DNA from 2 places in the Brevibacterium sp. MGP-B1 genome. Region 2 is predicted to be linked to the other one. Evidence: predicted binding sites of a transcription regulator. Region 2 holds the regulator's gene; the other holds the start of a gene.
What was found. Region 2 encodes LexA, which represses DNA repair genes until DNA is damaged. Its sites were predicted from a motif close to TCGAACANNTGTTCGA; they were not measured.

Region 1: a site for LexA is predicted at 4,800-4,815, ahead of AC3CD9_RS14440 (HNH endonuclease signature motif containing protein). Genes of this name have one in related genera too.

Annotation. Positions count from the first base shown of each region.
Region 1 is NZ_CM173407.1:3,162,123-3,168,822, forward strand. Features, by position in the region: gene AC3CD9_RS14415 (glycine betaine ABC transporter substrate-binding protein) at 30-932, shown strand; gene AC3CD9_RS14420 (Dyp-type peroxidase) at 1,048-2,358, opposite strand; gene AC3CD9_RS14425 (copper chaperone PCu(A)C) at 2,348-3,016, opposite strand; gene AC3CD9_RS14430 (hypothetical protein) at 3,335-4,030, opposite strand; gene AC3CD9_RS14435 (hypothetical protein) at 4,098-4,664, opposite strand; gene AC3CD9_RS14440 (HNH endonuclease signature motif containing protein) at 4,894-6,579, shown strand.
Region 2 is NZ_CM173407.1:1,792,359-1,799,058, reverse strand. Features, by position in the region: gene AC3CD9_RS08205 (ATP-dependent DNA helicase) at 1-1,392, shown strand, start outside; gene lexA (transcriptional repressor LexA) at 1,459-2,214, opposite strand; gene AC3CD9_RS08195 (LysM peptidoglycan-binding domain-containing protein) at 2,449-2,787, shown strand; gene AC3CD9_RS08190 (histidinol-phosphate transaminase) at 2,926-4,104, shown strand; gene hisB (imidazoleglycerol-phosphate dehydratase HisB) at 4,101-4,697, shown strand; gene AC3CD9_RS08180 (hypothetical protein) at 4,694-5,296, shown strand; gene hisH (imidazole glycerol phosphate synthase subunit HisH) at 5,293-5,976, shown strand; gene priA (bifunctional 1-(5-phosphoribosyl)-5-((5-phosphoribosylamino)methylideneamino)imidazole-4-carboxamide isomerase/phosphoribosylanthranilate isomerase PriA) at 6,035-6,700, shown strand, end outside.

The sequences.
Region 1 (6,700 bases), 1.4 Mb from region 2:
CTCGAGCAGCCACCACGAAGAGGAAACTGATGAAGTCACGCACAATCACCACCGTCGTCGCCGCCTGCGCGACGCTGGGCCTCGCCCTGACCGGGTGCTCGCAGGAGGCCGGTAAGGACTCCGGCTCCGACGGCGACAAGGGCACAATCAAGATCGGCTACATCTCTTCGTGGTCCGACAGCCGCAGCACCGCGTTCCTGCTCGAGGACCAGCTCGAGAAGCTGGGATACGAGCCCGAGCTGGAGACGATCTCCGAGGCCGCGATCCTCTATGCGGGAGTGGCGAACGGCGACATCGACATCTACCCCTCCGCCTGGCCGGAGAAGACCCACAAGCAGTACATGGATGAGTACGGCGACAAGATCGAGGACATCAGCACCTATTACGACAAGGCGCAGAACACGATCGTCGTCCCCGAGTATGTCGACATCGATTCGATCGATGAACTCAAAGACAACGCCGAGAAGTTCGACGGCAAGATCGTCGGCATCGAACCCGGAGCCGGTCTCACCAAGGTGACGAAGGATTCGATGATGCCAGCCTACGACCTGGAGAAGGACTTCGAACTCGTCACCTCCTCGACCCCAGCCATGCTCACCGAGCTGGGCAATGCCATCGATGCGAAGGACGACATCGTCGTCACCCTGTGGCGTCCGTTCTGGGCGAACAACGCCTACGACGTCAAGGAGCTCAAGGATCCGAAGAACGCCATGGGCGATCCGGAGAAGATGCACTTCCTCGGCACCGACGGCTTCAGCGACGAGTTCCCTGAGGCGTCGGAGCTCATCAAGGGAATCAAGCTCGACGACAAGACGTACGGAGAGCTCGAGGACCTCATCGTCAACGAATACAAAGAGGGCCAGGAGGGCGACGCCGTCGACCAGTGGGTCAAGGACAATCCGAAGGCCTTCGACTCCGAGATCACCGACTGAGGCACTGCGCGAACATACGGCGCGGCCGCCGCACCCGCTTCTGCGGGATCGGCGGCCGCACTCTTTGGGGTGAGGACGCGGCCATTCCTGCGGGTCCGGCGGCCGCGCCGCTTCCTCAACCGTCGAACAGCTCCTGCCCGACGTACCCGTCCTCGGTCGCTCCGGGCGGGATCGCCCACACGGTCGACCCGATCGGGGTCGTCCATTCGTTGAGCAGGTCCACCTCGGCGAGGCGGCGCTGGATCGGCAGGAACTGCCGTTCGATATCGGCCTGGAAAGACGCGAACAGCAGTCCCGAATCCCCACCCGCACCGGTCTCGTAGTTGAACGTGCGCCGGTGGATCTGCACCTCCGGACCCAGTCCGTCGCGAGCCCGGGCGATATGTGCGACCTGCGAGATCTTCGTCAGTCCGCGCTTATCGACAGCGGTGAAGTCCGGAACGTCGAACTCGTCCTCACCCGACAGCGGCGCCCCGGAATCCATGGTCCGCCCGACCGAGAACTCCCGTGCGGGTCGATCGGCCTGATCCCAGGTGTCGAGGTTCATCGCGATATCGCGCAGAACCAGCGTCGTTCCCCCGCGCATCCACACCGGCAGATGCGCACCGAGGTCGGACGGCGGCTCCCCGCGGGCGGAGAACACCGGGTTCGCGGTCTCGGTGCCCTGCCCCCAGATGATCCGCGCGAAGTCCTCGGATCCGGGCCCCGGATTCGCAGTGCCGTCGAGCTGACCGAAGAGGTTCCGCTGAGTCTTCCCCTCCCCCGCGCTGCCGTAGGCGCGTCGGAATCCGTCCCGCTGCCAGGCCACCTCAGCGAACGATCGCGAATCCTTGAACAGCATGCGCCGGGCATGTGCCAAGGTCAGCGGGTCGTCGCCGCAGATCTGCAGGAGCAGGTCGCCCTTGCACCGATCCTCGTCGAGGCGATCGATCGAGAACGCCTCCAATGGCTTCAGCCAATCCGGGACGTGCTCCTTTCCGGCCAACGCCACCAGCCCGGCTCCGAACCCGAAGGTCACCGTCAGCCGGGCAGGGTCGACGGCGAGCTCGGATTCGGAGTCGGCCAACGGCGCCTGCCCCTGCGTCAGCGCGGCTGCATCCGCGGTGAGCAGGCGCAGCCAGCGCACCGCCTCGGCGGCCTTGATACCGGGCCCCAGCGTGAACGCGATGAAGTGTGCGAAGGCCTGTGGCGGGGTCTCGACCCCGGATTGATGAGTGCCGTAGAACGGCTCGGTCTGCGGCCCGTTCGCCCCATCCAGATCTCGCCGAGGCAGCCCGCCGTCACCGGCGCTCGTGCCCTGAGATCCGGGACCGCGGCCGAGCGCAAATCCGGCCGTGGCACCGACGACACCTGCACCGCCGGCCGCGGCCGCCGAGGTCAGGAGACCTCGGCGGCTGAAGCCGGTGCGACCGGGCTCAGTGGTCACCGTGGTCTCCGTGGTCGGAGTCCTCGTGGTCTTCGCTGTCGGCACCGGTGTGTTTGCCGTCGTCGCCGTGGTCACCATGGTCGCCGTGGTCGTCACTGGAGCCTTCGGCCTCACCCGGTGCGTAGTCTTCCTGGGCTCCGGAGTACTCCTTGGCAACGGCCCTGACCTCGACGGTCTCGTCATCGGCGGTGACGAGATCGAGCTTGATCTGCTCGCCCGGCTTGATCGCCTTCTTCAGTCCCATGATCATGATGTGATCGCCTCCGGGCTCGAAGCGGAGGCTCTCCCCGGCCGGGATGGCGAAGCCGCCCTTCTTCTCCTGCATGGACATTCCGCCCGAGCCGTCGCCTTCGGTTTCGTGGAGTTGGACCATCTCCGCGTCCGCGTATTTCGCCTCGACGAGGTTGATGTCGGCGTCGGTGTTGTTCTTCAGCTCCCCGAAGACTGCGGTCATTCCGTCGTCGGCGGCCTTGACCCAAGCGCCGTCGAAGCTGAGCGCTTCGGCGTCGACCGCGCTTTCCGAGGATTCCGCCGAGGTGGTGCTGCTGCCATCGGTCTGTGTCGAACCGGCGGCCTTGCTGTCGTCTTGGCCGCAGCCTGCCAGGCCGATGGCGACGGCGATGGGCAGGGCAAGGGCCAGGGTGATGTTCTTTCGCATGATGTCTGCACTTTCGTCATTCAGGTGCTGTCGAGCACATGTCGGCGCGCGCCGCGGTCGCCTGTTGGCGCAGGCAGCAGCGCTTTCGTGAGCCTTTGCGCAGGTCACAGTGGCCTGCGCGCAGCTCGTGCGGGTGCAAGTGCGCAGGGCACGTGCTGGCCAGGGTGCGGGGCACGTGTCCTCTGCGCGCAGCGGTGTGCGCGGACGTGTTCGACTGTCACCGAGGGGCGGCCCGCCGCTGTCCAGGCGGTCGCCCGAGGATGGATGGTCACCCGAGAAATCGGGTGCGGGTCGGCGGTGCAACCGCCGAATGGGATGTCAGACGAGTGCGGGCGGGCCGCGGCGGTAGTTCGGGCCGACCACCGCTGATGTGACCGGCTGCGGCACCCGGAACGAAGCGCAGAGCTTGCGGAACGGTTCGTCGGCCAGGATTCCGGCCGCCTCGGCGAGGGCTCGCAGTGCGCCGATCACTGGGCCCAGTGCCAGCTGCAGAATGCTGAGGACGATGTCCTCACCGCGTTTGAGGATCACGGCGGTGACGAGGACGGCGACGACGTGGGCGATGACCATCCCCACCGAGGTTGCCCCGTGACTCGTATGTCCGAGCGCGGTTGCGGCAGGACCGAGGTCAAGGGAGCCGGAGGCTGGGACGATGTGTCCGGCGTGGGCATAGAGGGCCGCCTCGGCGGAGGTGGATCCGGCACCTGCAGCCCCGGCCTGCCCGCTTCCGGATTGGGCGGTTGCCGCGTGGGACCCCGCATGGGCGAAGGTGTGCGCGGACCAACTCATCGTCAGGTGCATGAGCACCTGTCCGAGGCCGAGCAAGCCGGCCAGAGTGAGGTAGCCCAGGCGCCTGCCGGCGACGATCATCGCCGCCCAGAGGACGAGGACGAAGACGACCACAGTGCCCGGAATCGAGACTCCGCCACCGGCACCGAGGTGCATGAGCAGGGCGAGGAGAGTCGTGAAGAGGGCAGCGAAGAGCGCACGTACGGATTTCGTCCATCCGGTCATGGGCCCTCCTCTCAGCTCGCTCCCACATTCTACTCAATGTAGAACTATTTCGGGAAGGCGGCTGAGCCTACATCCGCAGCCAGGTATCGGCGGTCTTCTTGACCATGGCACCGGCATCAACGGCAGCATCGCCCCAGGCGACGAGGTTGCCATCGGGGTCAGTGGTGGAGTCGGAGAGGACGACGACGTCGAAGTTGCACACAAGACCCGCCATCGCCGAGGCGTAGACGGCTCCGGGGGTGTCCGCCGAGGACGCGTCGGCGCCGGCATCGCCTCCCGCCCGGGCTGCAGGGTCAGTGGCGACTTGGCCAGCTCCAGCGCGGGGCACGCCTGTGGTGGCGTCGGCGCCGGCGATGATGATCCGGTCGACGGAGAGGTCATGCAGACCTGCGGCCAGATCGTCGACGCCTTCGAACACATCCGGACTCTCGGACCGGAGCACAAGATCCTCTTCATCCGGGACGAAGATGCTCAGCTCCTCATCGGGAGTGTCGACGAGGTCGGCCTTCGTCGACGCGAAGATGAGCACACCGCCCACAGCGCGGGTGCGGGTGACGATATCGCCGAGGGTCTCCATGGCGTCATCGCTGGGGTAGCTGGCGTCGTCGGTGTCAATGAGGAGCAGGGCATCCATACTCCAATCGTGCCACGACCGGCTGACACATTCGAAGCCGGTTCACCTCGGCCGCAACCGACACCAACCCTGACCTGCACGGACTCAAAGAGTTTCGTCATTATTCTCGAACTGTGACGAACACTGGAGTTGTGTTCGAAACTTTTTTCGATCACCTATGGCTTTCCGCATAATATGAGCGTACACTAGATTCCAACAACAACGATGTTGGTGAACGGAATTCATCCCCATGACCCTCACTCCCGAACGCAGCTCCGATCATTCCGATCGGAACTCCGACAACTCCCCGCAGACCAGCGGTCACCCGCTGCTGGCCGACGAGGAGTGGGCAGATCTCAGCCGCTTTGCGCCCGAGGTCACCTCTTCGATCACTCAGCTGATGGGCCTCAAAGATGAGCTGCGCTCGTTCGATCGCCCCATGGGGCCGGATCAGGCCATCATGCTCGCCGATGGGGTCGAGGCGATCACACGCATCAACGATGCATTGTCGACGCTCGCGCTCTCCGTCTGCGAACGCGTCGGAACACCCAGCGATTTCGGCGCCAAGTCGACGAAGTCGCTCATCGAGAACCGGTTCAACCTCACCGGCGCGGAGGCGAATCGCCGCACCGATATGGCCAAGAACCTCGGCGGACGCGTCGACATGGCCGGACAGGCTCTGCCGCCTCTCTACCCTGTCGTCGCAGATGCGCTCCATGCCGGCACGATCTCCGCCGCCCAGGCGTCTGTCATCGAAGACTGCATGCGCAAACTGCCCACGTGGGTCAGTCAGACGGTCCGCACCGACGTCGAGACGCGCTTGGTCGACAACGCACCCAAGGTCCGTCTCAAGGATCTGCGCGAGATCTTCGGCAAGCTCATGGGCTATATCGACCCGGACGGCGCAGAGCCGAATGACTCGGCCGACCGCTCTGCGTACAACATGTCCATGCGTGCCAAGACCAACGGCGACTGGGAGCTGCGTGGACTGCTCGACCCCGTCACCGGCGGCACTCTCAACGGACTGCTGACCTCGCGGATCCAGTCTGCGGGAGAAGACGACAAGGCCGGTGCCGACAAGGCCGGTGCCGACTCGGCGACCGGCGCCTCTGGGATCGCGGCCGCGGGCAATCCCGCCACCGTAACCGCTGCTTCCGATGGAACGAACTCGCCGCTTCCTGACAAAGAGCTGCTTGAGATCGTCGATGCGGTGCTCTCCGGTGACCGATATGACGCGAAGCGAGTTCCAGAACCCGATCTCAATGCAGCCCGCACGAGCGGGAATCCGGCTGCCGTCCCCGGCGTCGGCATTCGTGAGGACGGCGGTTTCGTCGACGTCAGCGCCGAACAGCCCTCGGCACGCGAATGGATCTACGAACGATTCGCCGGCCTCGTTACGACGATCGACAAGCAGCGGACGGCAGCAGGAGCGCCTTATGCTCTCGTCATCAACGCCACCGCCGAAGATCTGGCCAAAGGCACAGGACACGGCACCACGGGCGCCGACAATCCCATTCCCATCAAGGAACTGATGAGAAACGGCCTCAACGGCTCGCTGTTCTTCCACCTCATGAGCGACAGGGCCAAGACGATGCAGGTGGCCACAGAACAGCGCTTCGCCAATCGCAAACAGCTGGCAGTGATCACCGCCCGTGACCGAGGTTGCACCTTCCCCGGCTGTGACGCCCCTCCCGGTTGGTGCGATGCCAACCATGTGTTTCCATGGTCGCTCGGCGGCAAGACGGAGATCAACAATCTCGCGCTGCTGTGCAGCTATCATCACCACCTGCTCGACCGCACCGCCTGGGACACGGTGATGCTCTTCGACGGGCGACCCGCCTACATTCCGCCCGCCGCAAAGGACCCGGCTCGTAAGCCGATCCTCCACGCCCGCTTCATCGCGGACGATATCGTCGACTCTCTGTTCGACAAATAGCCGCCCCTCCTTTCAGGGGACAGCTGTGCCCACTTTCCAGGTTCGGCCGGGTTCAGCCCACTTTCCAGGTTCAGCCGGGTTCAGCCCGGTTCAACTCGATTCAACTCGGTGCAGTCCGGTT
Region 2 (6,700 bases):
TCGAACTGTCCGCTGTTCACCGAATGCTTCGCCGAAATCGCCCGGAACAAAGCCGCCGAAGCCGATATCGTCGTGACGAACCATGCCCTGTTGGCCATCGACGCCTTCGGGGAATCGAACGTGCTGCCCGAACACGATGTCATCATCATCGACGAGGCCCATGAGCTCAAGGACCGGGTGACCAGCGCCCTGTCCGGGCAGATCAACACGAGCATGCTCTCGGCCGCGACGAGCTCCGTACGCAAACACACCACCGTCCAGGACGGGGTCGTGTCCCTGCTCGACTCCGCCGCGGCGGCACTCGAACGTGCGCAGACCTCGGTACCCGAGGGGCTCATCCTGCACATGAGCGAGGCGCTCGGACTGGCCCTGGCACAGATCCGCGACTCCGCCCGCCAGATCATCAACGACATCGGCGGCAAGACCGAGGACGCCGATGCCGGCCGGCAGATGGCCAAGGCGCGCTGCCAGGAGATCTTCGAACTCGCCGAACGCTTCTGCGATCCGGGCAAGAACGACGTCATCTGGCTGTCGCGCTCGACCTTCCGGGAGAAAGAGACGACGAATCTCGTCGTCGCGCCCTTGAGCGTGGCCGGCACCATGCGCAACGGCATCTTCGAAGAATCCACAGTCGTGGCCACCTCGGCGACCCTGTCCCTCGGTGGCAACTTCGACGCGGTGGCAGCCTCATTGGGACTCTTCGGACCCGACGCCCCGAAATGGGACAGCCTCGATGTCGGATCTCCCTTCGACTACGGCAGACAGGGAATCCTCTATGTCGCTTCCCACCTGCCCAAACCCGGACGCAGCGGACTGAGCGAAGAAGCGCTGACCGAACTCGAGGAACTCGTCGAATCCTCGAACGGCGGGGCACTGGGCCTGTTCTCCTCCCGAGCTGCGGCCAATGCGGCGGCCGAACACCTGCGGAAGAAGTTCGATTTCCCGATCCTGCTCCAAGGCGAAGACGGCCTGCCGGCACTGGTCTCTCAGTTCACCGCCGACGACCAGACCTGCCTGTTCGGAACCATGTCACTGTGGCAGGGAGTCGATGTGCCGGGACGGACGAACCGACTGGTCATCATCGACCGTCTGCCGTTCCCACGTCCGGACGACCCGCTCATGCAAGCGCGGGCACGCGATGCCGACCAGCGGGGAGTCAACGGATTCATGGCCGTATCGGCCACGCATGCCGCCCTGCGTCTGGCTCAGGGAGCCGGACGACTCATCCGGTCGACCAAGGACAGGGGAGTGGTGGCCGTGCTCGACTCGCGGCTGCGCTCGGCCCGGTATGCCGGGTTCCTCGTCAATTCGATGCCGAGGATGTGGCCGACGACGAATTCCGGTCTCGTCCGCAAGAGCCTGGCGAGGCTGGCCGAAACCGACGAAGGATGACGCAACGGCCCGCGACCGATTCGGTCGCGGGCCTTTGCGTTTCGGCAGCGGAGAGCCGACAGAGGGTCAGAGGCGGCGGATGACGGCGACGACGAGGCCCATGATCTGCGCGTAGGTGCCGTCGATGGGTTCGTAGTTCTCGTTCTGCGGCATCAGCCACTGCTGACCGGCCTTGCGCTTGAGGGTCTTCACCGTGGCCTCGCCGTCGAGGAGGGCGGCGACGATCTGACCGTTGTCCGCGGTGTGCTGCTTGCGCACGACCACCCAGTCGTCGTGGCAGATGGCGGCTTCGATCATCGAATCGCCGACGACCTTGAGCAGGAACATCTCACCGGAGCCGACGACCTGGGTCGGCAGGGAGAAGACATCATCGACTTCCTGCTCGGCCAGGATCGGGCCACCGGCGGCGATGCGTCCGACGACCGGCACCTGCACAGTGTTGTTGGCCAGCTCCTCGTACTTCGCGCGCTCGGCCTCTTCCTCTTCGAACGGATTGACCACTTCGATGGCACGCGGGCGCTTCGGGTCACGGCGGACATAGCCGAGGCGTTCGAGCTGGGAGAGCTGATGGGCGACGCTGGAGAGGGAGGCCAGCCCGGCGGCCTTGCCGATCTCGCGCATGCTCGGCGGGTAGCCGTTGGTCACGACCGCGCGTTCGATGGTTTCGAGCACGAGACGCTGACGGGGAGTGAGGCGGAAGTCGCCCTCACCGGATGACCCCTCAGGGATCTGGACGACGTCGTCATCTGTGCGAGCGGCAGCGATCTCGCTGGCAACATCTTCGTTGCGAGGCCTGCCTCTGCCTCGTTTGTTCTGAACCATTGCTCGTTCCCCTTCGTTCTATTCCCTGCCGCTGAACACCGTGATCTCCGCTTCGGAAATTCTCGTGTCAGTGCCGACTGAGATGGTTCTGACAGATCAATCAACAACGCTGGTTCCCTCTCATTGTCGCATAGATGTTCGAGTTGGACTGGACATTTGTTCGATTGGCATGTTGAATAGAACAGACGTTCTACCGATTACTGGTGGAATCGTACGAATGAAAGAGGTAATGCGATGTCTGCACAGAACACCGAGCTGCACCTGACCCCTCGTGGACGCCAGGCTGTGCGCCTTCTCCGGACCCTGCTCGTCGCTCTCGTCGTCATCGGCGGGGCGGTCCTCCTCGCCACCCAGTCGTTCTCGGCCGCTGCCGTCGCCGAATCGGAGACGGAGAGCATCGGCATCGACGCCGAGGCAGTCGTCGTCGGTGAGGGTGAATCGCTGTGGACCGTGGCTTCGAATCTCGGCATCGACCGCGACACCCGCGATGTCGTTGCCGATATCGTCGAGATCAACCACCTGGACACACCGACGGTTCACCCCGGACAGACCCTCGACGTCCCCGTCCGCTGAGGCCGAACCCGGCTCGACCGGCAGCAGCCGGGCCCGTCCGGCAGTGCGCTGACCCGTTCGATCGGGTGAGCCGACCGGCGTATCTCGATGCCCGACCCGCCGCCCGGGCGGCGGGGGCCTCTCGGTAGAATGATCGCCGTGGGAAACATCGACTCTCTGCCAGTGCGTTCAGACCTCGTCGGCCTCAAGCCGTACGGGGCGCCGCACCTCAATGTGCCGGTCCAGCTCAACGTCAACGAGAACGCCTATCCGCTTCCGGATGTCGTCGTCGACAGCATGCGCGCAGCCGTCGACGATCATTTCGCCGGACTCAATCGATATCCCGATCGCGAATTCACCGCACTGCGCGAACACCTTGTCACCTATCTGGACGGTGTGAACGAACGCGCCGGTGACTCCGTCGACCTCGACCCCTCCATGATCTGGGCCGCCAATGGTTCGAACGAAGTGCTCAGCCATATCGTCCAGGCCTTCGGTGGCCCGGGCCGCACAGTCCTCGGCTTCACCCCCTCGTATTCGATGCACCCGCTCATCACCACGGGCACGGGTGCCGAATGGCAGCACGTCGAACGCAAGGACGACTTCACTCTCGACGCCGAGACGGTCGCCGCCGAGGTGGCTCGTGCGAATCCGGACATCGTCTTCCTGTGTACCCCGAACAATCCGACCGGCACCTCGATCGGCCTCGACGTCATCGAAGCCGCATACGACAACTGCGCAGGGATAGTCATCGTCGACGAGGCATATGCGGAATTCTCCCGCCCCGCCAAGCCCTCGGCGATGACTCTGCTTGAGGGCCGGCCCCGCCTCGTCGTCTCCCGCACCATGAGCAAGGCCTTCGCCTGTGCCGGACTGCGCCTCGGCTACGCCATCGCCGCCCCCGTACTCATCGACGTCCTCCGCCTCGTCCGTCTGCCCTACCACCTGTCCGAGATCACTCAGGTGCTGGCCTGCACGGCACTCGAACATGCCGAACTGCTGCTGGGCAATGTCGACCGTCTCATCGACTCGCGCAACCGCATGTCGTGCCACCTCGCCGAGGCGGGCTTCACCGTCCACGACAGCGATTCGAACTTCGTGCTCTTCGGCAACATCGCCTCACCGGCCGACCTGTGGCAGAAGCTCCTCGACCGCGGAGTCCTCATCCGCGATATCGGCATCACCGGCCACGCCCGCGTCAACGCCGGCACCGAGGCAGAGACCGAAGCGTTCCTGACCGCCATCGACGATATCCTCGCCGAATCACCGGACATCCTCGCGGACCGTCCGCAGTCTCCGACCCCGTCATCAGCCGCCCCGACGAAAGGCACTCCATGAGGCAGGCCCAGAACTCACGCACCACGTCCGAGTCCACGGTGTCCGTGTCCGTCAACCTCGACGGCACCGGCACCTCGAACATCTCGACTTCCGTGCCGTTCTTCGACCATATGCTCACCGCCCTGTCGAAGCACTCGATGATCGACCTCGACATCACCGCGACCGGTGACACGCACATCGACGTCCACCACACCGTCGAGGACACCTCGATCGTGCTCGGCCAGACCCTGCGCGAAGCGCTCGGCGACAAGGTCGGCATCCGCCGCTACGGCTTCGCCGCCGTGCCGCTGGACGAGGCCCTGGCACAGTGCGTCGTCGACGTCTCCGGCCGCCCCTACTTCGTCCACGAAGGCGAGCCCGAGGGCCAGCAGTACCACCTCATCGGCGGTCACTTCACCGGTTCGATGACCTCCCACTCGCTGGAATCGATCGCCTTCAACGGCGGCCTGACCGTCCACCTCGACCTGGTGCGCGGTCGCGACCCGCACCACATCGTCGAAGCCGAGTTCAAGGCCTTCGCCCGCGCGCTGCGCGAGGCCGTCGAAACCGATCCGCGCAGCGATTCCGTTCCCAGCACCAAGGGAGTCCTGTGAGCACGACCGTCATCGTGACCCCGTTCGGGGTCGCCCAACAGCTGGCCGCCGCCTGCGTGCTATCGAACATCTCCGGCACCATCGTGCCGATCGGCGAGTTCAGCGGAATCGTGCTCGCCGACACGGATGTCAAAGCCGGCAACGAGGCGGCCGCCGCGATCTCGAAGCTCGCGGGCAAACATGAGGTCCTCCTCCTCGTGCGCAGCGAAGAGCAGATCGACGCCGGCCATTTCCGCCACGGCGCCCGGGAGTCCGATGTGCCGGCCGGGCTGGCGCTGAAGAACCTGCCCGATGTGCTCGAAGGTCTGCTGCTCGAAACCGTTGCAGCAGAGGACGTCGAAGGCAATATCCCGACCTCGTCGATGACGAAGCTGCAGGCCAGTGCGGCCACGATGAGCCCGGGTCGGGCCGCCATGGCACGCACGGCACTGCTGTGGATCATCGCCGCCGTCCTCGCCGGACTCGTCATGGCCTTCGGCATCGCCCTGGCCCTCGGCGGGAACACCATCGCCTGGGTCGTCGCCGCACTCGGTGCCGTCGTCCTCGGGTTCTCCCTGTGGAGGATCTGGTCGGTGCTGAGCAAGGGGGCGAAGCGATGACGACTGTTGCCGTCCTCGACTACGGTGCCGGAAACGTCCGCTCCGCCGTGCGTGCGGTCGCCGCAGCCGGCGCCGAGGTCACGCTCACGGCCGATCACGATGTCATCAACGACTCCGACGGACTGCTGGTCCCCGGCGTCGGCGCGTTTTCGGCCGTCATGGCCGGACTGGAGAACGTCGGGGGAGTCGACCTTATCCGGGACCGCCACGAACAGGGGCGACCGCTGCTCGGCATCTGCGTCGGCCTCCAGGTGTTCTTCGCCCGCGGCGTCGAACACGGAGTCAAGACCGAGGGCATCGGTCTGTGGCCCGGAGCTGTCACCGGCCTCGAGGCACCGGTCATCCCGCATATGGGATGGTCGAAGGTCAACGCTCCCGCAGACTCGGCCATGTTCGCCGGCATCGGAGACGAACGCTTCTACTTCGTCCACTCCTACGCCGCAACCGAGCCCCCGGCGAACGCGACGGTGACGACCGCCCGCCACGGCAATGACTTCATCGCCGCTGTCGAAGACGGAACCACCTGGGCAGCACAGTTCCATCCCGAGAAATCCGCCGAGGCGGGTGCCAAGCTCCTGCGCAACTGGCTCGCCTCGTTCGCCGCCGACAGCAACCCGGGCAGCGGTTCCGGCAGCACCGGCAGTACCGGCACCAACCCCACAGACTCACTCAGCTCCTGACCGAGCACACCGACTATGGTTGCCTCAAACCCCGTGGCACCCTGGCAGAAAGGTCACAATGACAGACAGTTCGAACAAGCTGGTCCTCCTCCCGGCCGTCGACGTCGCTGACGGCAAGGCCGTCCGCCTCGTCCAGGGCGAAGCCGGAACCGAAACCGACTACGGTTCACCCATCGACGCCGCTCAGGACTTCGAGAGCCGCGGCGCCGAATGGATCCACCTCGTCGACCTCGATGCCGCCTTCGGGCGCGGATCGAACTCGGATCTGCTCAACCAGGTCGTCAAGGCCGTGGGGATCAAGGTCGAACTCTCTGGCGGCATCCGTGACACCGAAAGCCTCGAGCGCGCACTCGACACCGGAGCCGAGCGCGTCAACATCGGCACCGCTGCTCTCGAGAACCCCGAGTGGACGGCCGAGATGATCTCGCGCTTCGGCGATCAGGTCGCCATCGGCCTCGACGTGCGCGGAACCACCCTGGCCGCCCGCGGCTGGACGAAGGACGGCGGCGACCTCTACGAAGTCCTCGCCACCCTCGAAGCCGCCGGCTGCTCCCGCTACGTCGTCACCGATGTGCGCAAGGACGGCACCCTGCAGGGCCCCAATGTCGACCTGCTCAAGGATCTCGCGCAGAAGACCGACTCCCCGATCGTCGCCTCCGGCGGAGTCTCGAGCCTCGACGACCTGCGAGCCCTCCGTGAGCTCGTGCCCTTCGGCGTCGACTCG